Regions from separate parts of the Burkholderia sp. Bp8998 genome, predicted to be linked through region 2. Evidence: predicted binding sites of a transcription regulator. Region 2 holds the regulator's gene; each other region holds the start of a gene.
What was found. Region 2 encodes LexA, which represses DNA repair genes until DNA is damaged. Its sites were predicted from a motif close to ACTGTATNNNNATACAGT; they were not measured.
Positions count from the first base shown of each region.

Region 1: imuA (translesion DNA synthesis-associated protein ImuA) is a predicted target of LexA. The motif match lies at 5,229-5,246, and genes of this name have one in related genera.
Region 3: DIE06_RS03915 (VRR-NUC domain-containing protein) is a predicted target of LexA. The motif match lies at 1,556-1,573, and genes of this name have one in related genera.

Region 1 is NZ_QTQF01000018.1:83,935-91,318, reverse strand. It holds gene DIE06_RS19185 (error-prone DNA polymerase) at 1-3,081, opposite strand, end outside; gene DIE06_RS19180 (DNA polymerase Y family protein) at 3,088-4,575, opposite strand; gene imuA (translesion DNA synthesis-associated protein ImuA) at 4,508-5,215, opposite strand; gene DIE06_RS19170 (VF_A0006 family four-cysteine protein) at 5,466-5,774, shown strand; gene DIE06_RS19165 (MetQ/NlpA family ABC transporter substrate-binding protein) at 5,884-6,699, opposite strand; gene DIE06_RS19160 (methyl-accepting chemotaxis protein) at 6,887-7,384, opposite strand, start outside.
Region 2 is NZ_QTQF01000007.1:190,861-198,244, reverse strand. It holds gene nodI (nodulation factor ABC transporter ATP-binding protein NodI) at 1-868, opposite strand, end outside; gene DIE06_RS10755 (universal stress protein) at 1,195-1,692, shown strand; gene DIE06_RS10750 (DUF2939 domain-containing protein) at 1,783-2,493, opposite strand; gene DIE06_RS10745 (hypothetical protein) at 2,523-2,861, opposite strand; gene lexA (transcriptional repressor LexA) at 2,888-3,535, opposite strand; gene DIE06_RS10735 (sulfate ABC transporter substrate-binding protein) at 3,800-4,837, shown strand; gene cysT (sulfate ABC transporter permease subunit CysT) at 4,972-5,868, shown strand; gene cysW (sulfate ABC transporter permease subunit CysW) at 5,865-6,812, shown strand; gene DIE06_RS10720 (sulfate/molybdate ABC transporter ATP-binding protein) at 6,826-7,384, shown strand, end outside.
Region 3 is NZ_QTQF01000002.1:217,737-225,120, reverse strand. It holds gene DIE06_RS03915 (VRR-NUC domain-containing protein) at 1-1,544, opposite strand, end outside; gene DIE06_RS03910 (MipA/OmpV family protein) at 1,651-2,529, opposite strand; gene DIE06_RS03905 (hypothetical protein) at 2,737-3,048, opposite strand; gene DIE06_RS03900 (hypothetical protein) at 3,578-3,826, shown strand; gene DIE06_RS03895 (CBS domain-containing protein) at 4,168-4,599, shown strand; gene DIE06_RS03890 (PRC-barrel domain-containing protein) at 4,667-5,167, shown strand; gene DIE06_RS03885 (DUF4142 domain-containing protein) at 5,193-5,822, opposite strand; gene DIE06_RS03880 (ATP-binding protein) at 6,118-7,384, opposite strand, start outside.

The sequences.
Region 1 (7,384 bases), on a different contig from region 2:
CGTTTCGCGGCGCTGCCGCGCCAGTAGTTCGGGCCGCACGATCACGTTCACGCAGCCCGTCTCGTCCTCGAGCGTCATGAACATCACCCCCTTCGCGGTGCCCGGCATCTGCCGCGCGATCACGAGCCCGCACGCGCGCGCGAGCCGTCCGTCGGGACGATCGCGCAACTCGGCCGCGGACGACAGCCGCTGCGCGCGCAACGCGGGCCTCAGCAACGCGACCGGGTGGCGATTCAGCGTAAGGCCGGTGGTGTGATAGTCGGCGAGGATGTCGTCGGCTTCCGACGGCGCGCCGAGCACGGGCTTCTCCGTTTCGTCGATCGGCGCGGCGGCGAGCAAATCGCGCTCGGGAGCCGCGGCGACAGCCTGCCACAGTGCATCGCGGCGATGGCCGGCGAGCGTCGCGAGCGCATTCGCGGCGGCGAGCGCTTCGAGATCGCGCCGTTCGAGTTGCGCGCGACGCGCGAGCGCGTCGACGTTCTCGAACGGGCCGGCCGCGCGAGCGGCCTCGATGCGCCGCGCGGCGGCCTCGCCGAGGCCGCGCACGAGCGACAGGCCGAGCCGCACCGCGGGCTGGCCGTGCGGCGGCGGCTGGCCGGGCAGCGCTTCGAGCGACGCTTCCCAGCCGCTTCGCGTGACATCGGCCGGCAAGACCTTCACGCCGTGACGTTTCGCGTCCTGCACAAGCTGCGCGGGCGCGTAGAAGCCCATCGGCTGACTGTTCAGCAGCGACGCGACGAAGATCGCCGGTTCGTGGCATTTGAGCCAGCTGCTCGCATAGGCGAGTTTCGCGAAGCTGGCCGCGTGGCTCTCGGGAAAGCCGTATTCGCCGAAGCCCTTGATCTGCTCGAAGATCTGCTCGGCGAATTCGCGCGTGTAGTGGCGTTCGAGCATCCCGTCGACGATCTTGTCGTGATACTTCTCGAGGTTGCCCTTGCGCTTCCACGCGGCCATCGCGCGGCGCAGCTCGTCGGCCTCGCCGGGTGTGAAGCCCGCCGCGACGATCGCGATCTGCATCACCTGTTCCTGGAAGATCGGCACGCCGAGCGTGCGAACGAGCACTTCCTTGAGCGCCTCGCTCGGATACGTGACCTCCCCCTCCTCTTCGCCGGCCACGATCCTGCGCCGCTTCAGATACGGATGCACGGCGCCGCCCTGGATCGGCCCGGGACGCACGATCGACACCTGGACGACGAGGTCGTAGTAGTTGCGCGGCCTCAGGCGCGGCAGCATCGACATCTGCGCGCGCGATTCGATCTGGAACACGCCGACTGTATCGGCGCGGCAGATCATGTCGTAGGTTGGTTCGTCATCCTGCGGAATGTGCTTCAGCGTGAACGGCTGGCCGTCCTTCTGCGGCCCACGCCACGCGGTGCGCAGGTCGAAGGCGCGATGCAGCGCCGACAGCATGCCGAGCGCGAGCACGTCGACCTTCATCAGCTTGAGCGATTCAAGATCGTCCTTGTCCCACTGGATCACGCGCCGCCCGTCCATCGCCGCGTTCTCGACCGGCACGAGCCGCGTGAGCTTGCCGCGGCTGATCACGAAGCCGCCCGAGTGCTGCGACAGGTGACGCGGAAAATTGAGCAAGCGCCCCGCCAGTTCGGCCCATGCACGAATGATCGGCGTCGCCGGGTCGAGGCCGGTCGTCGCGAATTGCTGCAGCAGGTCGCGGCTGCCGTCGAACCAGCGATGCCCCTTCGCGACGCGGTCGACCAACATCGGATCGACGCCGAGCGCCTTGCCGGTTTCGCGCAGCACGCCGCGCGGGCGATACGTCGAGACGGCCGCCGCGAGCGCGGCGCGATCCTTGCCGTATTTTTCGTAGATATGCTGAATGACCTCTTCCCGGCGCTGGTGCTCGAAGTCGACGTCGATGTCCGGCGGCTCGCCGCGCTCCTCGCTGATGAAGCGCTCGAACAGCATCGTGCTCTGTTCGGGATTCACCTCGGTGATGCCGAGGCAGTAGCAGACGACCGAGTTCGCGGCCGAGCCGCGGCCCTGGCACAGGATGTTCCGGCTGCGCGCGTATTTGACGATGTCGTAGACGGTCAGGAAGAACGGTTCGTAGCTCAGCCTCGCGATCAGGTCGAGTTCATACTTGATCTGCTTCTCGACCTTTTCCGGAATGCCCTGCGGATAACGCCCGGCCGCCCCGGCGAAGGTTTCCTGTTCCAGGTAGCGCGTCGGCGTGAGCCCCTTCGGCACGATCTCGTCGGGGTATTCGTAGCGCAGCGTGTCGAGTTCGAAATCGCACGCGCCGAGAATCGCGCACGTTTCCGCAATCTCCTCCGCCGAAAACAGCTGCGCGATCCGGTTCCGCGTGCGCAGGTGCTGTTCCGCATTCGGCGCGAGCGCATACCCGCACTCGGAAACCGGCATCCCGACGCGGATCGCCGTCATCACGTCCTGCAGCGGCTTGCAGGAACGCCGATGCATCGTCACGTCGCCGAGCGCGACGATACGCATGCCGCGCCGCTCGCCGGCCGCGCGAATCTCCTCGCGCTGTGCGCCGTCGAGCGGGCGCTGCAGCTGCACGAGCCCGAGTCGTGCGCGCTCGCCGAAGGTCGCGCGGAACCAGGCGACCTGCGCATCGAGCACGTCCGCACGCACGGGATGCGTGGGCACGAGAATCGCGAAGCAGTCGGGCATGCCGCGCAGGTGCGCGAACGCTGCAGGCGGTGCCGACAGCATCCGCGACGTCAACGTGTAAGTGCCCTTCGGCGCGGCCATCCGTCGCCACGAAATCAGCTCGGAAAGATTGCCGTAACCCTCCCGGTTCTGCGCAAGCAGCACGAGCCCGAACGCACCCGGCCCCGGATCGTGGCCGGGTGCGACTTCCGCTTGGGTTACTTCGAAATACGAACCGATGACGAGCGGCAACCCTTTCTCCCGCGCGGCGACATGCATGCGCGGCGCGCCGGCCAGCGAGCATTCGTCGGTGATCGCGATCCCGCGATAGCCGAGTTCCACCGCCCGCTCGACCAGTTCGTCCGCATGCGACGCGCCATGCAGGAACGAAAAGTTCGACCGGCAGAACAACTCCGCGTAATCGGGCAGCCAGCTGATTTCCGCAACCATCGCCGTTCACCCGAACAAGCCGTGCAGGAACCAGCGCAGTTCGGACTCGCTCGCCGCACGCTCCTTGAACACCCAATAACACGCGCCGGCTTCGTCCTGCGCGACGTGGTAATCGCGTGCGGCCATCTGCCCGTCGAACCACCCGGCTTCGATCCGCTCGGCCGACGACATCATCCTGAGTGGCGTATGAAATACCGGCCGCTCCCCGCGCATCAGAAGCGGCAGCGGCTCGGCCAGCAGCCACGCGGGACGCGGCGGTGCGGCAGGCGGGCCGGCGGCCGGCTTGCCCGCCGGTGCATCGAGCGGCAGCCAGCGGTTCGCGGCTTCGGGCCGATGATCGGCAACGGGCGCCGCGCGCAGCACGTTGTCCACGCCGAGCCGCGCGACCAGCAGCTCGAACAGCCGCGCACGCGTCTCTTTCGTGCCGCCCGGCTCGGGAAAGAGATCGTCGGCCGGCGGCGCGACCGATTCGACGCGCGTGGCCTTCAGCCGCACCGCGATCACCGCGGCCGGCAGCTCCACGCGCGCGAGCCGCTCGCCAAGCAGCCGCATGAAGTGCGCTTCGTCGCGCACGGGCGCGGCGAACGCGAGTTCGAGCGGCGTCGGCGGCACGGCCTGGCGGCCGCGCTCGTGCTCGAGATCGAACGTCATCGCGGCCAGCGACAGTTGCCGTGCGGCCAGCCAGCCGCAGAGCTGCACGACGAGCCGCCGCGCGGCGAACAGCACGGCTTCCGCGTATTCGACGCGTTCCGGCAATTCGAGCCGCACGTCGAACACGGGCGGCACCGCCATCCACGCGAGCGGCTCGACCGCCTCGCCATACGCGCGATCGAGCGCGGCGAGCAGCGCCGGACCGCAGCGGCGCTGCAGCCCCGCGCGCGGCAGGCCGCGCAGATCGGCGAGCGTGCGGCAGCCGAGGCCGTCGAACCAGCCCGCATACGGGCGCGCGTCGGGCAGCAGCACGCACGGCAGCCTGTCGAGCGCACGAACGAGCGACGCCTGCCCGGCGATGCGGCGCCGGATGCGCGCGCGGGCCGACACGCGCGCGAGCAGCCATGCGCCGCGCCCGGTCGGCGCGGCGGACAGGCGCGCCGCATAGCCGAGCGCCGCGAGCGTCGCGCGCACCTGGCGGCACAGCGCCGGCAGGCCGCCGAACAGGCGCAGGCTCGGGCCGACGTCGACGATCAGCGTCGCTTCATCGTCGAGCGCGACGCACGGCGAGAAGCGCAGCAATGCGAGCGCGACCGCGCGCAGCGCATCGGCCTCGCGGGCGGGATCGCGTTCGACGAGCCGCGTGTCGGGCGCGAGCGTCAGCACGCCGCCGCGCTTCATGCCCGCGCGCACGCCCTGCCGCCGCGCGGGTGCGTCGGCAATCAGCACGACACCTTGCTCGAGCACCGCGCAGCCGGTCGCACCGGCCTGCGCGTCAGACGGCGGCGGGGCGCACACGTCGAGCGGCAGGCGCGGCAGATGGATGCCGAGCAAGACGCGCATAGCGGCTCTCCACGATGGGTGACGGCAAATCGAGCGCGAGCGGCTCGCTGCGCGCGGGCCCGCGGCGCTTGACGATGTCGAGCGACACGCCGCCCGGCACCGGATGCAGCGCGACGCGCAGCACGGCCGGTGACGGCTGCCGCGCGGCCGACAGCGGGCGCAGCATCACGAACAGCGTATCGCCGGTGCGCGCGGCCGCGAGATGCAGACGCCGCAGCGCATCGGGCCGCGCGTCCTGCCAGAGCAGCAACGCACCGCAGCAGCCCGCCCTGAGCGCCTGCTCGGCAGCCCACAATGCATCGGTGCGGCTGCCGGCGCGCAGCCACAGCAGCGCGTCGGACGGCACGCCGAGACCGGCCAGCGCAGTCGCATGCGGCGACTGCGGCGGCGCGACGAGCGCGAGCGGACGCCGCGCGCTGACGGTGCGTGCGAGCGCGGGCGCGAGCAGCCGCATCTCGCCGCAGCCCGGCTGCGCGGCCAGCAGTTCGACGAGCCCGCCGACCGGCCAGCCGCCGCCCGGCAGTTCGGCGGACAGCGACGCGAAGCCCGTGTCGATCGTGCGCGGACCGCCGCGCGCGAGCTGCGAGCCGCGCCAGAGCGACGGATGAAGGGATTCGGGAGAAATGGAGGATGCGAGCATGATGCCACCCACAACTGTATGGATATACAGTATATGGCAATGTGCTCGTGTCGCACAGTGCTGCTACGAGGCCGGCATTTTCATCAGATGAAAACGAGGAGGAAGCCGGCGCCCCTGCCGTCGCGCCGCCGCGAAACGCGTGCGACGCGCGGCCGGCCGCGGTCCGGCCGGTATCGGCGCAACGCGTCAGCCGCCCCTGTCGCTTTACGTTATGCTGTCCGCCGACCCAATCCACACCATCGGACTGCCCATGAACCGGGGAATCCGTGCGATCGCATGCGCGGCGGTCGCGCTGGCGCTGCCGAGCGCCGCACTCGCGCTGACCGACGGCTATGCGCAGTACGACGACTGCATGCTGGGCGCGCTGCGCGAGAGCCGCAACGGCGCGGCGGCCCAACTGATCCAGCGCTCGTGCGACGCGCTGTACCGCAACAACGCGATGCTGCTGCCGCGCGAGCGGCGCTTCCACGAGTGCGTCGTGCAGTCGCTGCCGGGCGTGCGCGACAACTATGCGATCCAGCAGATCATGGCGATCTGCTCGCGGCGCGGCGAGATGTGAGCGGGCGCTGAACGCGGGGTGCCGCGCGGCCGCCACCGGCCGCGCCAACGAAAAAGGGCCTGCGCGATGCAGGCCCCTTCGTTTCAGCAGTCCGACCGGTGTGCGGCGTTCAGAACGACGCGACCATCGAGCCCTTGAACTGCTTCTTGATGAATTCCTTCACTTCCGGCGACTGGTACGCCTTGACCAGCTTCTTCACCCACGGCTGATCCTTGTCCTTCGCGCGCACGGCGATCACGTTCGCGTACGGGCTCGTCAGCGCCTCGAGCGCGATCGCGTCCTTGGTCGGCTGCAGGTTCGCGGCGAGCGCGTAGTTCGTGTTGATCACGGCGGCGTCGACGTCCGACAGCACGCGCGGCAGTTGCGCGGCGTCGAGCTCGGAGATCTTCAGCTTCTTCGGGTTCTCGGCGATGTCGAGCACCGTCGCGTTGTTGCCGCCCGTGCCGGCGCCGGCCTTCAGCTTGATCACGCCTTGCGTCTGCAGCAGCAGCAGTGCGCGGTTCTCGTTCGACGGATCGTTCGGCACCGCGAGCTTCGCGCCTTGCGGCAAGTCCTTCAGCGACTTGAACTTCTTCGAGTACACGCCGATCGGCGAGATATAGGTCAGGCCCGCGGTGACGATCTTGTAGCCGCGCTGCTTCACCTGGCTGTCGAGATAGGGCTGGTGCTGGAAGCTGTTCGCGTCGAGATCGCCCGAGTCGAGCGCCGCGTTCGGCTGCACGTAGTCGTTGAATTCGATGACCTTCACGTTCAGGCCTTCCTTCTCCTTCGCGACCTTCTGCACGACCTGCCACACTTCCGAATCCGGACCGGCCACCGTGCCGACCTTGATCACCTTGTCTTCGGCGTGCGCGCCCGCCGACAGCGTCAGCGCGGCACCGGTGGCCAGCACGGAAAATACCTTCAGGAGACTGCGACGCTTCATCTGTTTCTCGCTTTCTTGCTAACTGAAAATGGGGCGCGATACGGGTATGCCCGAACTCGCAGGAAGGGGCAAATGGTGTCACAGGATCGGCCGGAAGTGAAATACATCCAGCTCATATGGGTATGCACCGCGGCGGTGCTGACGGAGGATGCGCGACCCGGCCCGCGACCCGACCGTTAGTTGTGTTTTAACGAGCGATGCCCCCGGCATCGGCGACCCGGAACGCGCCGATCGCGTCGCGCAGCCGTCCGGCCTGCTCCTGCAGCGACGCCGCGGCCGCGGCGGCCTCCTCGACGAGCGCCGCGTTCTGCTGCGTGACCTGGTCCATCTGCGTGACCGCGCGCCCGACCTGCGTGATACCGCTCGCCTGCTCTTCGGACGCGGCCGCGATCTCGCCCATGATGTCGGTCACGCGCGCGACCGCCTGCAGGATCTCGCCCATCGTCGTGCCGGCCTGGCCGACCAGCGTCGAGCCGTTGCGCACACGCTCGACCGAATCGACGATCAGCTTGCGGATCTCCTTCGCGGCCGTCGCGCTGCGCTGCGCGAGCGAACGCACCTCGCCCGCGACCACCGCGAAGCCGCGCCCCTGCTCGCCGGCCCGCGCGGCCTCGACCGCCGCATTCAGCGCGAGGATGTTGGTCTGGAACGCGATGCCCTCGATCACGCCGATGATGTCGGCGAT
Region 2 (7,384 bases):
GATTGGCCGGGCGATGCAGATAGCGCAATCCCGTGCGACCCTTGAGTCGCGCACTGAGCGGCTCGGGATCGGTCACGTAGCAGAACAGCGTCTCGCCGCTGATCTCGGTGTGCTTCGCGAACGGCGCCAGCTCGTCGCGCAAGGCGACCGGGTCGGGCCCGTAGATCTCGATCACGTCGCAGCCGATCTCCGATTCGATCAGCGCATGCGGCGCGCCTTCGGCGATCTTGCGGCCTTCCTCGATCACGCACAGCCGGTCGCACAGGCGCTCGGCTTCCTCCATGAAGTGCGTGGTGATCAGGATCGTCTTGCCGCGCGCGAGCAGCGAACGCAACCGCTCCCACATCAGGTGCCGCGCCTGCGGATCGAGACCCGTCGTCGGCTCGTCGAGCACCAGCACGTCGGGATCGTTGACGAGTGCGCGTGCGAGCGTCAGACGGCGCTTCATCCCGCCCGACAGCTCGCCGACCTTCGCATCGGCCTTGTTTTCCAGCTTCGCAAATTCGAGCAACGGCTGCACGAGCGCCCGGGAAGCCTGCGCCGACATTCCGAAATAGCGGCTGAACACGAGCAGGTTTTCGCGGACCGTGAAGTCGGGGTCGAGGTTGTCGAACTGCGGGACGACGCCGACGCGCTGGCGCGCATGCCGCGCGCGCGACGGAACCGGTTCGCCGCACAGCGAAATGGTGCCGGCGTCGGGATACACGAGGCCGAGCAGCATCTTCAGCGTCGTGGTCTTGCCGGCGCCGTTCGGCCCAAGCAGGCCGTAGCATTCACCGGCCTGCACGTGGAAGGACAGGTCGTTGACGACGAGCTTGTCGCCATAGCGCTTTTCGACGTTCCGGAAATCGATCGGTGCAACGGACATGGGCAGGTTGTCGTTGTGAGCGGGCGCGGACGCGTTTCGCGGCTGGCCGGATCGGCATGCCGGCCGGCGAACGGTTCGGGCGAATGCGTGTCACATGGGCATGACCGCGGCAAACGCAGTCGAGGGCACGAACGGGCCATTCTAGTGCATCGGCGGCGTCTCTTCCGGGCATGCCCGCACGGCACGGTGCATGCGCACACGGATCGTGCACCGCATCATCGCCGACGCGCCCCGCGCGGCGAATCAGCGTTTTCCATCCCTTGCGTCCTGAATTGCGGCGCACCATGATGAGTGCATAGGGTACGTAGTCGCGACAGGGAGGTTTCATGGCTAGCTACAACAAGATTCTGCTGTGCTACGACGGCACGCTCGAAGGACGCAAGGCATTGCGGTGCGGTGCCAATCTCGCGCTCGACCTGAAGGCGGAAACGCATTTGCTGTCGGTCGTCGACATGCGCTCGAGCATCGCGCAAAGCGCAGGGCTGCTGACCGACGTCGCGTGCGGCCGCTTCGAGGAAACCGCACGCGAGATCCTGCAGGAAGGCGTGAACTGGTTGCGCGAGCGTGGCGTTCAGGCGGAAGGCCATTTCGCGTTCGGCTATCCGATCGACGAAATCGCGAATCTCGCGACGGAGTTGAAGGTCGACCTCGTCGTCGTCGGTCATCGGTGCCGCAGCGGATTGTCGAGATGGTGGATGGGGTCGGGCAACACGCAACTGCTCGATCGCGTGAGCTGCAGCATTCTGGTCGCGTGTTCGTCGGCGGAAGAACAAAAGGCCGAGATCGCGCGCGAACGCGAGGCGGCCACCGCGAGCGGTAAGTGACGCAGTGATCGCGCGACCGGCCGGGTTGTCCTGCGATCCGCGCCGGTTGCTCGCCGTGCCGCCTCAGCGGCATCTACCCCGATTGCAACCTCAGGCGTGCAGGTCGATCGCGGACAGCTTCCACGAGAACAGGCCGAAGCGGTGGAAGATCGCCGCATAGCGCGTGCCGTCGGCACTGCGCCGGTAGGTCACGACAAATTCATCGATATTCCGGTAGCCGGCACTCGTTTGCTGCCGATGGCCCGCGTCGGTCGGGCTGGCCGGCGCCGGCACCGGCGCGGGTGCGGCGGCCGGCGCCGATGCGGTCGAGACGGACGCATTGCTGCCCGGTACCGGGGTGCCCGCCGGATTGACCGGCGGTGCGGCCGGTGCGTTGCCAGGCGCACCACCCGACGGCGGGCCCGACCATTCGGGTGGCCGTTCGCCCGGATTACCGCGCGGGGGAATGCCGCTCATCAGCGCCGCCACACCTTCCGGTGTCGCGTAGGCATCGACAAGCGGGCCGATCAACGCAGATCCGATCAGCGCGCCAATCACCGCGAACGGATTGTCCTTCTTCACAGCGTCGATCCGGCGCATCAACTCTTCCGTGACCTGCTGCTTCAGGCTGATGCGCAGCGACGGAAAATCGACATATTCGCTGACCGATTGCGCATCGCGCGCATCGATCGCCGATTTCAGGCGACCGAGCGCGACGTACGGCGATGCGTATGCATAGCCGATCGCCACCAGTACGGCGACGGCCAGCACGACGATCACTAGGGGCTTGAGCCGCCACGCGCGGCCCGAAGATCCGGTCACGATGCCTCCGGTGCGGACAGGTTCCGCAATCAGAGACCGCCGTGCGTGGCCGATCGTTCCTCGGCGATGCAGCGATCGATCATCCGGCACACGGCATCGATCGTCCCGACCATGATCAGGCGCGACCGGCCGTGATAGACGCGCACGGGCGCACGGCGCGCCGGTTCCGCGTGATTCAGGCCGGCGTTCAGCGAGACCCGCGCGAATGCGGGCAGCGCTGACGGCAGCAGCGACGCCTGCCGTTCAACTGCGACTTCTTGGTTCCCCACGGGCGCCGCGGCGGACAGCGGCGCGCAGGGCGTGCGGCCGCGCAGGTGACGCAGGCGACCGAATTGACGGAAAGGCAGCAAACGGGAAAGGCGTTCCATGATGTTCTCCTCAGCGAGACCGATTGTCAGAGTTCGCCCGAGCGGATCAGCCCGACGGCGATGCCTTCGAGCGCGAATTCCGCGCTGCCGGCCTTGACGAAGATGTTTTCGTAATCCGGGTTTTCGGCGATCAGCTCGAGGCCGCCGGGCCGGCGCATCAGGCGCTTGACCGTGACGTCGTCGCCGAGCCGCGCGACGATGATCTGGCCGTCCTTCGCTTCCGTGCGCTTCTGCACGGCGAGGAGGTCGCCGTCGAGAATGCCGGCGTCGCGCATCGACAGGCCGCGCACCTTCAACAGGTAGTCGGGCTTGCTGGTGAACAGCGCGGGATCGCACGCGTAATGCTGCGAGATGTGCTCCTGCGCGAGGATCGGGCTACCGGCCGCCACCCGGCCGACGAGCGGCAGCGACAGTTGCATCAGGCCGGCGTGCGGCAGCGTGAACTGGTGCGGTGCGTCGTCGATGCCGAGCAGGCGGATGCCGCGCGACGCGCCGGCGGCCAGCTCGATCACGCCCTTGCGCGCCAGCGCACGGAGGTGCTCCTCGGCCGCATTCGGCGAGCTGAAGCCCAGCTCTGCCGCGATCTCGGCGCGCGTGGGCGGGAAACCGGAGCGCTCGATCGCGCGGCGGATCAAGTCGAACACTTGCTGCTGACGGGCGGTGAGTTTGGTCATGGCTGAACTGTATGGATAGACAGTGAGCTGTATTTTTATACAGTACTTCGCGAATTTCAAGCGTTACTTGAGGTTCGACGCGATCGCGCCGGTTCCGACGCGGTTTCGCGACGTCCGGACGCCGGTTCGTCTGCCGCAACCGTCCGTCCCGTCTGCGTTAGCACTTTTGAGTATTAAAAAATGAAGAACGATTATTTTTAATCATGTAACCCGTTCGTTAGACTGGCCCGACATCGCAATACCGACAACACTGGAGAACCAAGGATGGCGAAGCGCAATACGGGGCTGGCGGGCGGAGTGGGCCGCCTGATCGCAACACTCGCGCTGGGCGCGGCGGCGGCGCTGGGCGTCGCGACACATGCCCAGGCCGATACGACGTTCCTGAACGTGTCCTACGACCCGACGCGCGAGCTGTACCAGGACTTCAACCAGGCATTCGGCAAGGAGTGGAAGGCGAAGACGGGCGAGACGGTCAACTTCAAGCAGTCGCACGGCGGCTCGGGCGCGCAGGCGCGCTCGGTGCTCGACGGCCTGCAGGCCGACGTCGTGACGCTCGCGCTGGCCTACGACATCGACGCGCTCGCCAACAAGGGGCTCGTCAACAAGGACTGGCAGAAGCGCCTGCCGGACAACGCGTCGCCGTACACGTCGACGATCGTGTTCCTGGTGCGCAAGGGCAACCCGAAAGGGATCAAGGACTGGGACGACCTGACGAAGCCGGGCATCTCGATCGTCACGCCGAACCCGAAGACGTCGGGCGGTGCGCGCTGGAACTACCTGGCCGCATGGGCGTACGCGGTCCACAAGCCGGGTGGCAACGAGCAGACCGCGAAGGAATTCGTGACGAAGCTCTACAAGAATGCGGGCGTGCTCGACTCGGGCGCGCGCGGTGCGACGACGAGCTTCGTGCAGCGCGGGATCGGCGACGTGCTGATCGCGTGGGAGAACGAGGCGTTCCTGTCGGTCAAGGAATTCGGTACCGACAAGTTCGAGATCGTCGTGCCGTCGGTGAGCATCCTGGCCGAGCCGCCCGTGGCCGTGGTCGACAAGGTGGTCGACAAGAAGGGCACGCGCAAGCTGGCCGAGGCCTACCTGAATTTCCTGTATAGCCCGCAGGGCCAGGAGATCGCGGCGCGCAACTACTACCGTCCGCGTTCGAAGAACGTGCCGGCGAACCTGACGAAGCAGTTCCCGAAGCTGAAGCTGTACACGGTCGACGACACGTTCGGCGGCTGGACGAATGCGCAGAAGACGCATTTCGCGGACGGCGGTGTGTTCGACTCGATCTACAAGCCGCAGTAAGGCCAGGCAGCAACCCATAACGACAGCGGCGCGCCACGACAGCGCGCCGCATCCCCGATTGCCCGCCGGCGCGACACCTCGCGCCCGCGTTTGCGTCGGACCCGTGAGCAGCAACGACCCAGCAAGAGCATCCGATGACGACGTACACCTTTCGCAAGCCGAGCGCGCTGCCCGGTTTCGGCGTGACGCTCGGCATCACGGTGGCCTATTTGAGCCTCGTGGTGCTGATCCCGCTCGCCGCCACGTTCCTGAAGACCGCGACGCTGTCGTGGGACCAGTTCGTCACCGCCGTCGCGTCGCCGCGCGTACTCGCGTCGTACCGGCTGACGTTCTCCGCCGCGCTCGGCGGTGCATTGATCAACGCCGTGTTCGGCTTTCTCGTCGCGTGGGTGCTGGTGCGTTATACGTTTCCGTTCAAGCGCCTCGTGGACGCGATCGTCGACCTGCCGTTCGCGCTGCCGACGTCGGTCGCCGGCATCTCGCTCGCGGCCGTCTATGCAACCAACGGCTGGGTCGGCCAGTATCTCGCGCCGTTCGGCATCAAGATCGCGTTCACGCCGGCCGGCGTACTGGTGGCGCTGACCTTCATCGGGCTGCCGTTCGTCGTGCGCACCGTGCAGCCGGTGCTCGAGGATTTCGAGCGCGAGCAGGAAGAGGCCGCCGCGTGCCTCGGCGCAACGCGCTGGCTGACGTTCCGCCGCGTCGTGCTGCCGGCCGTGCTGCCGGCGCTGCTCACCGGCTTCGCGCTGGCGTTCGCGCGCGCGCTCGGCGAGTACGGGTCGGTGATCTTCATTGCCGGCAACGTGCCGATGAAGTCCGAGATCACGTCGCTGCTGATCATCACGAAGCTGGAGCAATACGACTACGCGGGTGCGACCGCGCTGGCCGTCGTGATGCTGGTCGTGTCGTTCCTGATGCTGCTGTTCATCAACACGCTGCAGTGGTATCTGCAGCGCAGGACGAGCAAGGGCGCGAGCGGCCCGGCGCCCGCGACTGTCACCGTTGTCGCCGCGGCAGGAGGCCAGCAATGAGCCAGGAGTCCAGTGCCGTGCCGAACAACCCGTCCGCCGCGCGCGCGCGCGCCGCGAAACAGCTCGACCCCGTCAGCGAGCCGCGCGCCGTGCGCTGGTTGCTGATCGGCGTTGCGCTGGCGTTCCTCGCGTTCTTCCTCGTCGTGCCGCTCGCCGCGGTGTTCTTCGAGGCGCTGCGCAAGGGCGTCGGCTTCTATCTCGAGTCGCTCGCCGATCCCGACGCATGGTCGGCGATCAAGCTGACACTGACCGTCGCCGTGATCGCGGTGCCGCTGAACCTCGTGTTCGGCGTGTGCGCATCGTGGGCGATCGCGAAATTCGAATTCCGCGGCAAGGCGTTGCTGACCACGCTGATCGACCTGCCGTTCTCCGTGTCGCCGGTGATCTCGGGTCTCGTCTACGTGCTGCTGTTCGGCGCGCAGGGCTGGCTCGGTCCGTGGCTGCAGGACCACGACGTGCAGATCATCTTCGCGGTGCCGGGCATCGTGCTCGCGACGATCTTCGTCACGTTCCCGTTCGTCGCGCGCGAACTGATCCCGCTGATGCAGGCGCAGGGCACCGACGAGGAAGAGGCCGCGCGCGTGCTGGGCGCATCGGGCTGGCAGATCTTCCGGCGCGTGACGCTGCCGAACGTGAGGTGGGGCCTGCTGTACGGCGTGATCCTGTGCAATGCGCGTGCGATGGGCGAATTCGGTGCGGTGTCGGTCGTGTCCGGCCACATCCGCGGCGTGACCGACACGATGCCGCTGCACGTCGAGATCCTGTACAACGAATACAACTTCGCGGCGGCGTTCGCGGTGGCGTCGGTGCTGGCGCTGCTCGCGCTCGTCACGCTCGCGCTGAAGCTGCTCGCCGAGCGTCACCTCGCCGCCGAACTGGCCGGCGCACGCGATGACGTTCCCGCTCATGCCGGCCCCGTCGCCGCCATTTCGTCGAAATCGTAAAGAGGCAACCAGAATGGGTATCACCGTCCGTCACCTTCAGAAGCGCTTCGGCGATTTCACCGCCCTCGACAACGTGTCGCTCGACTTCCCGCCGGGCGAGCTCGTCGCGCTGCTCGGGCCGTCCGGCTGCGGCAAGACCACGCTGCTGCGCGTGATCGCGGGCCTCGAGCACGCGGACGCCGGACAGGTCGTGCTGCAGGGGCTCGACGTCGCGTCGGTCGGCGCGCGCGATCGCCAGGTCGGCTTCGTGTTCCAGCATTACGCGCTGTTCCGCCATATGACCGTGTTCGAGAACGTCGCGTTCGGGTTGCGCGTGAAGCCGCGCCGCGAGCGGCCGTCGGAAGCCGTGATCCGCGACAAGGTGCACGAGCTGCTGAAGCTCGTGCAGCTCGACTGGCTCGCGCAGCGCTACCCGTCCGAGCTGTCGGGCGGCCAGCGCCAGCGGATCGCGCTGGCCCGCGCGCTCGCGGTCGAGCCGAAGGTGCTGCTGCTCGACGAGCCGTTCGGCGCGCTCGACGCGAAGGTGCGCAAGGAGCTGCGCGGCTGGCTGCGGCGCCTGCACGACGACCTGC
Region 3 (7,384 bases), on a different contig from region 2:
ATCAGTTCATAGCGCCGCTCGCCGGGCCAGAAACGGACGAGATCGGGCAGCCCCGAGCGGTTGCCGCGGATATCCGCCAGCAGGCGCGTGAACCACAGCCGCAGGTGCGCGGGCGGCAGGCATGCCAGCGCCTCGTCGAGCAGTTCGTCGGTCAGCACGCCCCAGAACACGAACGGCGACTGCAGCCCCAGCTTCGTCGCGTAGTGCCGGCGGATCGTGTCGCGGTATGCGCCCGAGTCGAGCTGCGCGAAGCAGGCAGCGAACGCGTCCGCGCGGCGCAGCGCGAAATCGGGCGCATGCAGGTCGGCCGGGCCGCGCTGGAACGGGTGAAAGAACGCGCCGGGCACGGCCGCGAACACGGGCTCCCAGCACAGCAGCCCGAACAGCGAATTGATCAGCGTGTTCTCGACGTAGTGAACCGGCGCGGCGGGTTGGGCAAGATGGTCGCGCACCGCGTATTCGACGCTGACGAACGCTTCGGGGCGCACCAGCACGAGCGTTTCGCGCGGCACGTCGGGCGCGCTGCCCGCGCGTTCGACCCGTTGCCCGAGACGGCGCTGCAGGCGCGGCAGCATCCGCTCGACGCGCTGGCGCTCCTCGTCGCTTTCGAAGGCGCCGCGCGCATCGAGCGCCAGCGCGAGCGCGGCGTCGTCGCGTCCGCAGCGTTCGAGCACGCGAATGCGCCGGTGCCGGCTGCCCGGCCACGCGCTGCGCGCATACGCGTCGAGCGCGGCGGTCCAGTCGGCGCGGCGCTCGCAGGTCTGCCCGAGCGTGAACAGCAGCTTCGCGCGGCGCGTCGCGAGCCACGGCCGCGCGCAGCCGATCGCGTCGATCGCCTGCAGCAGGTCGTCGAACGGCTGGTCGTCGGGCCATGCATCGAGTGCTTCGCGGCAGGTCTGCAGCGCGAGATACGTATCGACGTCGTCGCGCCGCTGGAACGCGCGCGACGACGGCGCGAACGGCACGCTTTCGTACTGGAACACGCCGAGATCGGCGAGCACGAATTCGCTCCAGTCCTGATGAAGATTGCCGAAGAACATCAGCCGCAGCCGGTCGCACAGCGCGCCGACCGTCACGCGCAGCACGCGATCGTCGGCCTGCGCGCACCACGCGTCGAGCGGTTGCGCCACGTCGTGCGCGGGCCGCAGCCGTTCGAGCCAGTCGGGCTTGCGCTCGCCCGCGTGCGCGGCGAGCGACGGGAACACCTTCAGCAGGTCCGCCTTGGTCGACAACGCGAACAGCGCGTCGAGCGTGAGCGCGGGCGCCGGATCGACCCACCCGAGCGCGACGAGCGGTGCGGCCGCGTCGAGCGGGCAGCCGATTTCGTCGTATACGAGCTTGCTCGCGCGGAAGTCGGAGCCGCTGCGCATCAGCATTCGCACGAGCAACGCACGCGACGCTTTCGGCAGTTGCGCGAAATGTGCGAGAAATGCGTGTTCGCCCGCGTCGAGCAGGTCGTCGTAACGCTCGCCGAGCCAGGCCAGCGCGCGTTCGAAATTGGTCAGGTAGTAAAACGCCGGGGGCGTCGGCGATGCAGGCGTCACGGGGATCGATCACTGTACGTTTGTACAGGTCGGAATCATATCAAATGTGACGAAACATGCCGCATGCCGCGCCCACCCCGTGGACGTCCCGCCGGTGCCGATCCGGTCAGAACTGGTAATTCACCGACATGTCGAACACGCCGTTCGTCGACTGCTGCGTGATCGGGCTGCGCCTTGCGCGGCCGACGAGCTGTTCGATCGCGCCGTCCATCGTCACGAACCAGTGCTTGTTGACGAACCAGACCATCGTCACGCCGGCGCCGAACGACTTCATCCCCGCGCCCGACGAATAGGCGGGCAGCCCCGAACGCGCGGACGCTCCCGGGTTCACGCCGAACCAGCTGTTCATGTAGCGCGAATCGGCGAACGACACGGTCGGCCCGGCGAACCAGAAGAAGTGTTCGTTGCTGCCCGGCATCGGCATGTACGCGGAGAAATCGCCGACCCAGCCGTTCGAGCCGCCGATGCTGCGCCGCACATCCGCGCGCAGCACGAGCGGGAAATCCTTCGAGATCACGTAGTCGGCCGCGAGCTTCATCACCGGCGCCGCATTGATGTTGTCGAGCCCGTTCAGGTGGTCGAGGTCGTCGGCCGAGCGGCGTCCGAGGTCATAGCCGACCGACAGGCTCATGCGCCAGTTGGGCCCGCGCAGCACGTTCGCGCCGAGCCCCTCGCCCGTCGACAGGAAGAACAGGTCGCGATAGCGCACGTCGAAGTTCGGGCCGCCCATCACGCGATAGCGGTCGGAGCCCGCGTAGCGCGGCTGCAGCGTCATCGCGGCGCCGACGCTGACCTGCCACGTGGGGACGGTCGGACTGAACAGCTTCTGCAGCGGGACGCCCGCCGAGTATTGCCATTCGCCGAGCGGCGAAGGCGTCTGCGCCGACGCGTCGCGGGCACCGGCCGCCGCCAGCGCGGCGAAGGCCGACAGGCCGGACACGAACCGGCGAGTGCCGGGTGACAACAACGGGCGGGCAACGGTCATCAAGGCGGTCTCCGTCGGTTGCACGAAACGAACCTGAGGGAAAGCGCGTCGCAGCCTGATCGGCTGCAACGGCGGGCAGCCGACGGCGCGAACGTAGCGTGCGCTGAATTGTGAACATCCTACGCCGGCGCACGCGAAGCCGCAAAGCGCCCGTTGAGCACGGGCACTTTGCCACATTCCGGCATGAACCGGCGCAGGGTTGCGGAATCAGAAACGCTCGACGTGATAGTCGCCCGCGAGCGCGGCCGGGCTGCGCTTCGCCATCATGCGCGAGAAGCCGTCCGCGAGACGTCCGAGCGCGAGTTGCTTCTGGCTCGCGTCCCAGTGCGTGTAGGTGTCGTAGGCGGTGTCGTCGAACGACACGGTGACGGCGACCGGGCGGCCGCTCGCGCGAAAGCCGATATGCAGCACGCCGCCCGGCAACTCCTCGATGTGATACCGCAACGAACGCGACTCGAAATAGCGGCCCAGCACCTGAGCGATCGCGCGCTTGTCCGGCGATTGCACGTGAATGTCCATGATGGTCCTCCTTTCAGTGATCGCGCGGCCCGCCGCGGTTCGCTGCGCCCGCCCGGCATCCGCATCGGCGGCGGCCGCGACGGCGGATCGCCCTGCGGCAGGCCTGGGGGCACGGGCGGATCGACCGGATCGTCGTGGTCAGGCAGCGCCGGATCGGGATCGAAATCGGGCGTCGGTTCGGGACGGTGCAGCATGGATCGCATATTCATCGCACTCCTGCGCGGCGGCTCGCGCGTGTCGATTGGCGCGGCGAGCGCGCGCAAGCGACGTGCCTGCCCGGTGGGGCGACCGCGCATCCGGTCATGCGTCGAAACGTTCGCGCACCTGACTGAAATCGTCGCCGCACACGTTCGCGTCGTCACGTATCCTTTTCTTGGGTTCATTCATCACGCTGTCCTCTCGTCCACGCCGGCGGCTGGCGGGCCACGTGTCCGCCAGCCCGGCCGGCTCGACGGCTGCAGGCGTCATGCCGCCCGCGCTGCACGGGCATGGCGCTTGCGCCCGTCGTTACCTGTAAGGAGGTTCGATCATGACCGTATACGCCCCCGGTTGCCGTGATGCCGTGTCACCGGCTGCCGGCCTGCTCGTCCTCGCCGCGTCGCGCAAGCCGTCTGATGACAAGACGGAGGAGCGCATCGACGAAGGACTCGAGGAGACGTTCCCGGCCAGCGATCCGCCCGCCGTCGGCGGCGCGACCCGCATCGACCCCGCCAGGCCGTCCGGCGAACGCGAACGTCGCGCGCCCGACGCCCCGCCACCGCCCCGCGATCACGGCTGACGGCGGCACCCCGGCCCACGATGCGCGGCAGCGTAGCGTCGGGCCGGCACAACCGGAGTGAAGTGATGAAACGCATCGAACGTGCATGGCACGAAGTCAGCGGCGCCGCAGGCGTCGCGGCGCTGGCCGCAATCGAGAGCGCGCTGGTCCTGGCAATCGTCGTGATGACGGGCGTCGGCCACTGAGCGTTGCGCGCGACCGCGGCCGCGGTTGCCGCCGTGGAAGATGTACAAGCCGGCTGGCAAATTTCTCCGTGGCCCGGCCGCGCAAGCCCTCCGTGTGCCGATTGAACGCGGCACGCGTCCTGCTTCCACATCGTCTCCCTCACGAAGGAGGCGTTCATGTATCGCGTCAATGAAATCATGTCGCGCGACGTAGTGTGCGTCGCGCCGACCGACACGATTCGCCATGCGGCCGAATTGATGCAGCGCTTCGACATCGGCGTGCTGCCGGTGTGCGACGGCGCCGAGCTGGTCGCGATCGTGACCGACCGCGATCTCGCGGTGCGCGCGCTGTCGCACGGGCATGCGCCCGATACCCCCGTGAAGGTCGTCGCATCCGCGCCGGTGCAGTGGTGCGTGGAGGACGACGGCGTCGGCGACGTGCAGCAACGGATGGCCGACGTGCAGCTGCACCGGATGCCGGTGCTCGACGCCAACCGGCAGATCGTCGGCATGGTGTCGCTGGGCGACATCGCGACACGCGCGGGCGGCCCGGCACGCGACGAGCTGGCGAATACGCTCGAGGACGTGTCCCTGCCGCGCCGCCGCTGATCGGCCACGCTCACTCGTGCGGCCCGCGCGCCGTGTACGCCGCGCCGCCTCGACCAGGAGAACAGCGATGACAACGGACAGACCGTCGCGCACGCACGCGCGCATCGTCGGCGACCGCGGCCGTTCGGCTGGCGGGCCCGGGCCGGACGTGATGGCCGCCGGCACGCTGAAAGACGATCGCGTGCTGACGATCGACGGCGACGACATCGGCAAGATCACGAACATCATGCTCGACGTCCACTCGGGCCGGATCGCGTATGCGGTCGTGTCGTCGGGCGGGTTGCCCGGGATCGGCGACAAGCTGCTCGCGGTGCCGTGGAACGTGCTGACGCTCGATGCCGAGCGCCGCTGCTTCGTGCTGCCCGTTCCGACCGAGCGCGTGCGCGACGCGCCGGGCTTCGAGCAGGACCGCTGGCCGACGATGGCCGATCCCGCCTGGGCCGAGGGGCTGCACGCGTACTACAGTGCATCGCCGTACTGGTTGATCGAGGAAGGCGAAACGGCGCTCGACGCGCCGCCCTACGAGGCGTCGCCGGGCGGCCCGGAAAGCGGCACGCGGCCGCGCTGACGGACCTGCGGGTTCGCCGTGCGGATCAGCGCGCGGCCGCGATCGAACGCTCGAGCTTGCGCGCGGCGCCCAGGTGCGCCTTCAGCGTCGGCAGCGTGTCCGCCGCGAACGCGCGAAGCTGCGGATCGTGGCCGTCGCGCGCTTCGGCTTCGTAGAGCCGGATCGCCGCCTCGTGCGCGTTCGGTCCCGCCAGCTCGATGTACCCCTTGTCGAAGGCACGGCCATTCATGCTTCGCAGCGTCGTCACCGCCGGGTCGACGAGCATGCGCGCCTGCACGGGCAAGCCCTTTTGCGCGCCGAGCCGGCGCAACTCCGCGGTCATGCGAACGTGATCGTCGACCATCCGGCGTGCGAAGGCCTTCACGTCCGGATTCGACGACCGATCGAGCGCGAGCTGGCTCGCCTGCAGCTCCGTCTTGCAGACGATGCCGGCCTTGTCGACGAATTCCGCGTCGATGCCGCTCGGCCGTCGCGCCATGTCCGCCTCGTCGGCAGTCTGGCCGGGACGGACGACGCCCGGCGCGACATGAACGGACGATGCCGGCGGCGCCTGCGCATGCGCCGGCGCGAATGCCGGCACGCCGAACACCGCGAGCATGCCCGATACCAGCATGGACGCGGCGGATCTGCGCGGGTGCCTGTCGTTCGTTTTCATCCTGACCTCCGTATCGGTCGACCGATCGGCCCGACGCTTGCCCGCGCATCACGTGACTTCCAGCGGATCCGCGGCCTGTCGCGCACGCCGTACGCACCGTCGACGTCCTGCACGACCGAAATCGCGCTCGCGCGTTGCCGCTCGTCGGGAACGCTGTCCGTCAACCCGGCCACCCGGCCACCCGGCCATGCGGCCATGCGGCCGTGAGCCTGCACGTCGATGTCGCTGAAGTCGCGATGGGTGTTGTCCGATCCTTCATCGTGCCGCCTGGTGGCGTTGCGGAGGCCGCCGGGCGTCAGCGGTGCCCTCCGGCGGGCGACACGTCGACGATCACGCCGGCCAGCGTCGGCATGTCGACCGGCTTGCACAGATACGCGTCGAAGCCGGCGGCCATCACGCGGTTCCGGTCCGCCGTACCCGCATGCGCGGTCACCGCGACGACGGGCAGATGCCCGGCGCCGTCCGGCAAATGGCGGATGTGGTCGAGCAGCCAGAAGCCGTCGCCGTCCGGCATCGCGAGATCGGACAGCACGACGCTCGGGTGCTGCCGCGCGACCACGTCGAGTGCGTCGTGCCCGGATTGCGCGGTCGACACCTGGGCGCCCAGCGTTTCGAGCGCCGCCGCGAGGCTCGCGCGCGACGTTGCATCGTCATCGACCACCAGCACGCGCTGACCATCGAGCGCGACCGCCGTCGACGCACCGCTCGGCCGTAACGGGTGACCGTTCAGATCGTCGGCGCCCCAGTCCACCGGCAGCATCACGGTCACGGTCGTGCCGCGCCCTGCACCCGCGCTCGCCGCCGTGACCTCGCCGCCGTGCAGCCGTGCGATGTTGCGCACGATCGACAGGCCGAGCCCCAGGCCGCGCTTCGGCGACGCGGATGCGCCTTCCGGCCCGTTGAACGTATCGAACAGATGCGGCAGGTGGTCCGCGGAAATGCCTTGGCCCGTATCGGCGACCGACAGCCGCACGCGCGCGCCGGCCCGGGTCAGCGACACCTTGATGCGGCCGCCCGGCGGCGTGAACTTGATCGCGTTCGACAGCAGGTTCGACAGCACCTGGCGCACGCGCTCGCCGTCCGCGGAGATCACGCAGTTGGACATCGCGCACTCGGTCGACAGTTCGAGACCGTTCGCCTCCGCGGTCGTACCGAGGCCGCGCACCGCTTCGTGCACGACGCGCACGAGATCGACGGGCGCGCGCTCGAGCCGCATCCGGCCCGTCGCGAGCGACGAGGCGTCGAGCAAGTCGCCGACCATCCGCGACAGCGACCGCGCGCTGCGATCGATCGCATCGAGCGCCTGGTGAGCGAAGCCCTGGCCGTCGGCGCTGCGCAGCACCTCGACCCAGCCGTAGATCACGTTCAGCGGCGTGCGCAGTTCATGCGATACGGTGGCCAGCAATTCGTCCTTCAGCCTGTTCGACTCGTCGGCCTGCACGCGAGCGTCGCGGGCGCCGCGCAATGAACGCAGGTCGCGCCGCTCGTCGCGGCGGCGCTCGTGCGCCTCGCGCAGCGTCAGCGACAGGCCGGTGCAGGTGCCCTGCGCGTCGACGATCGGT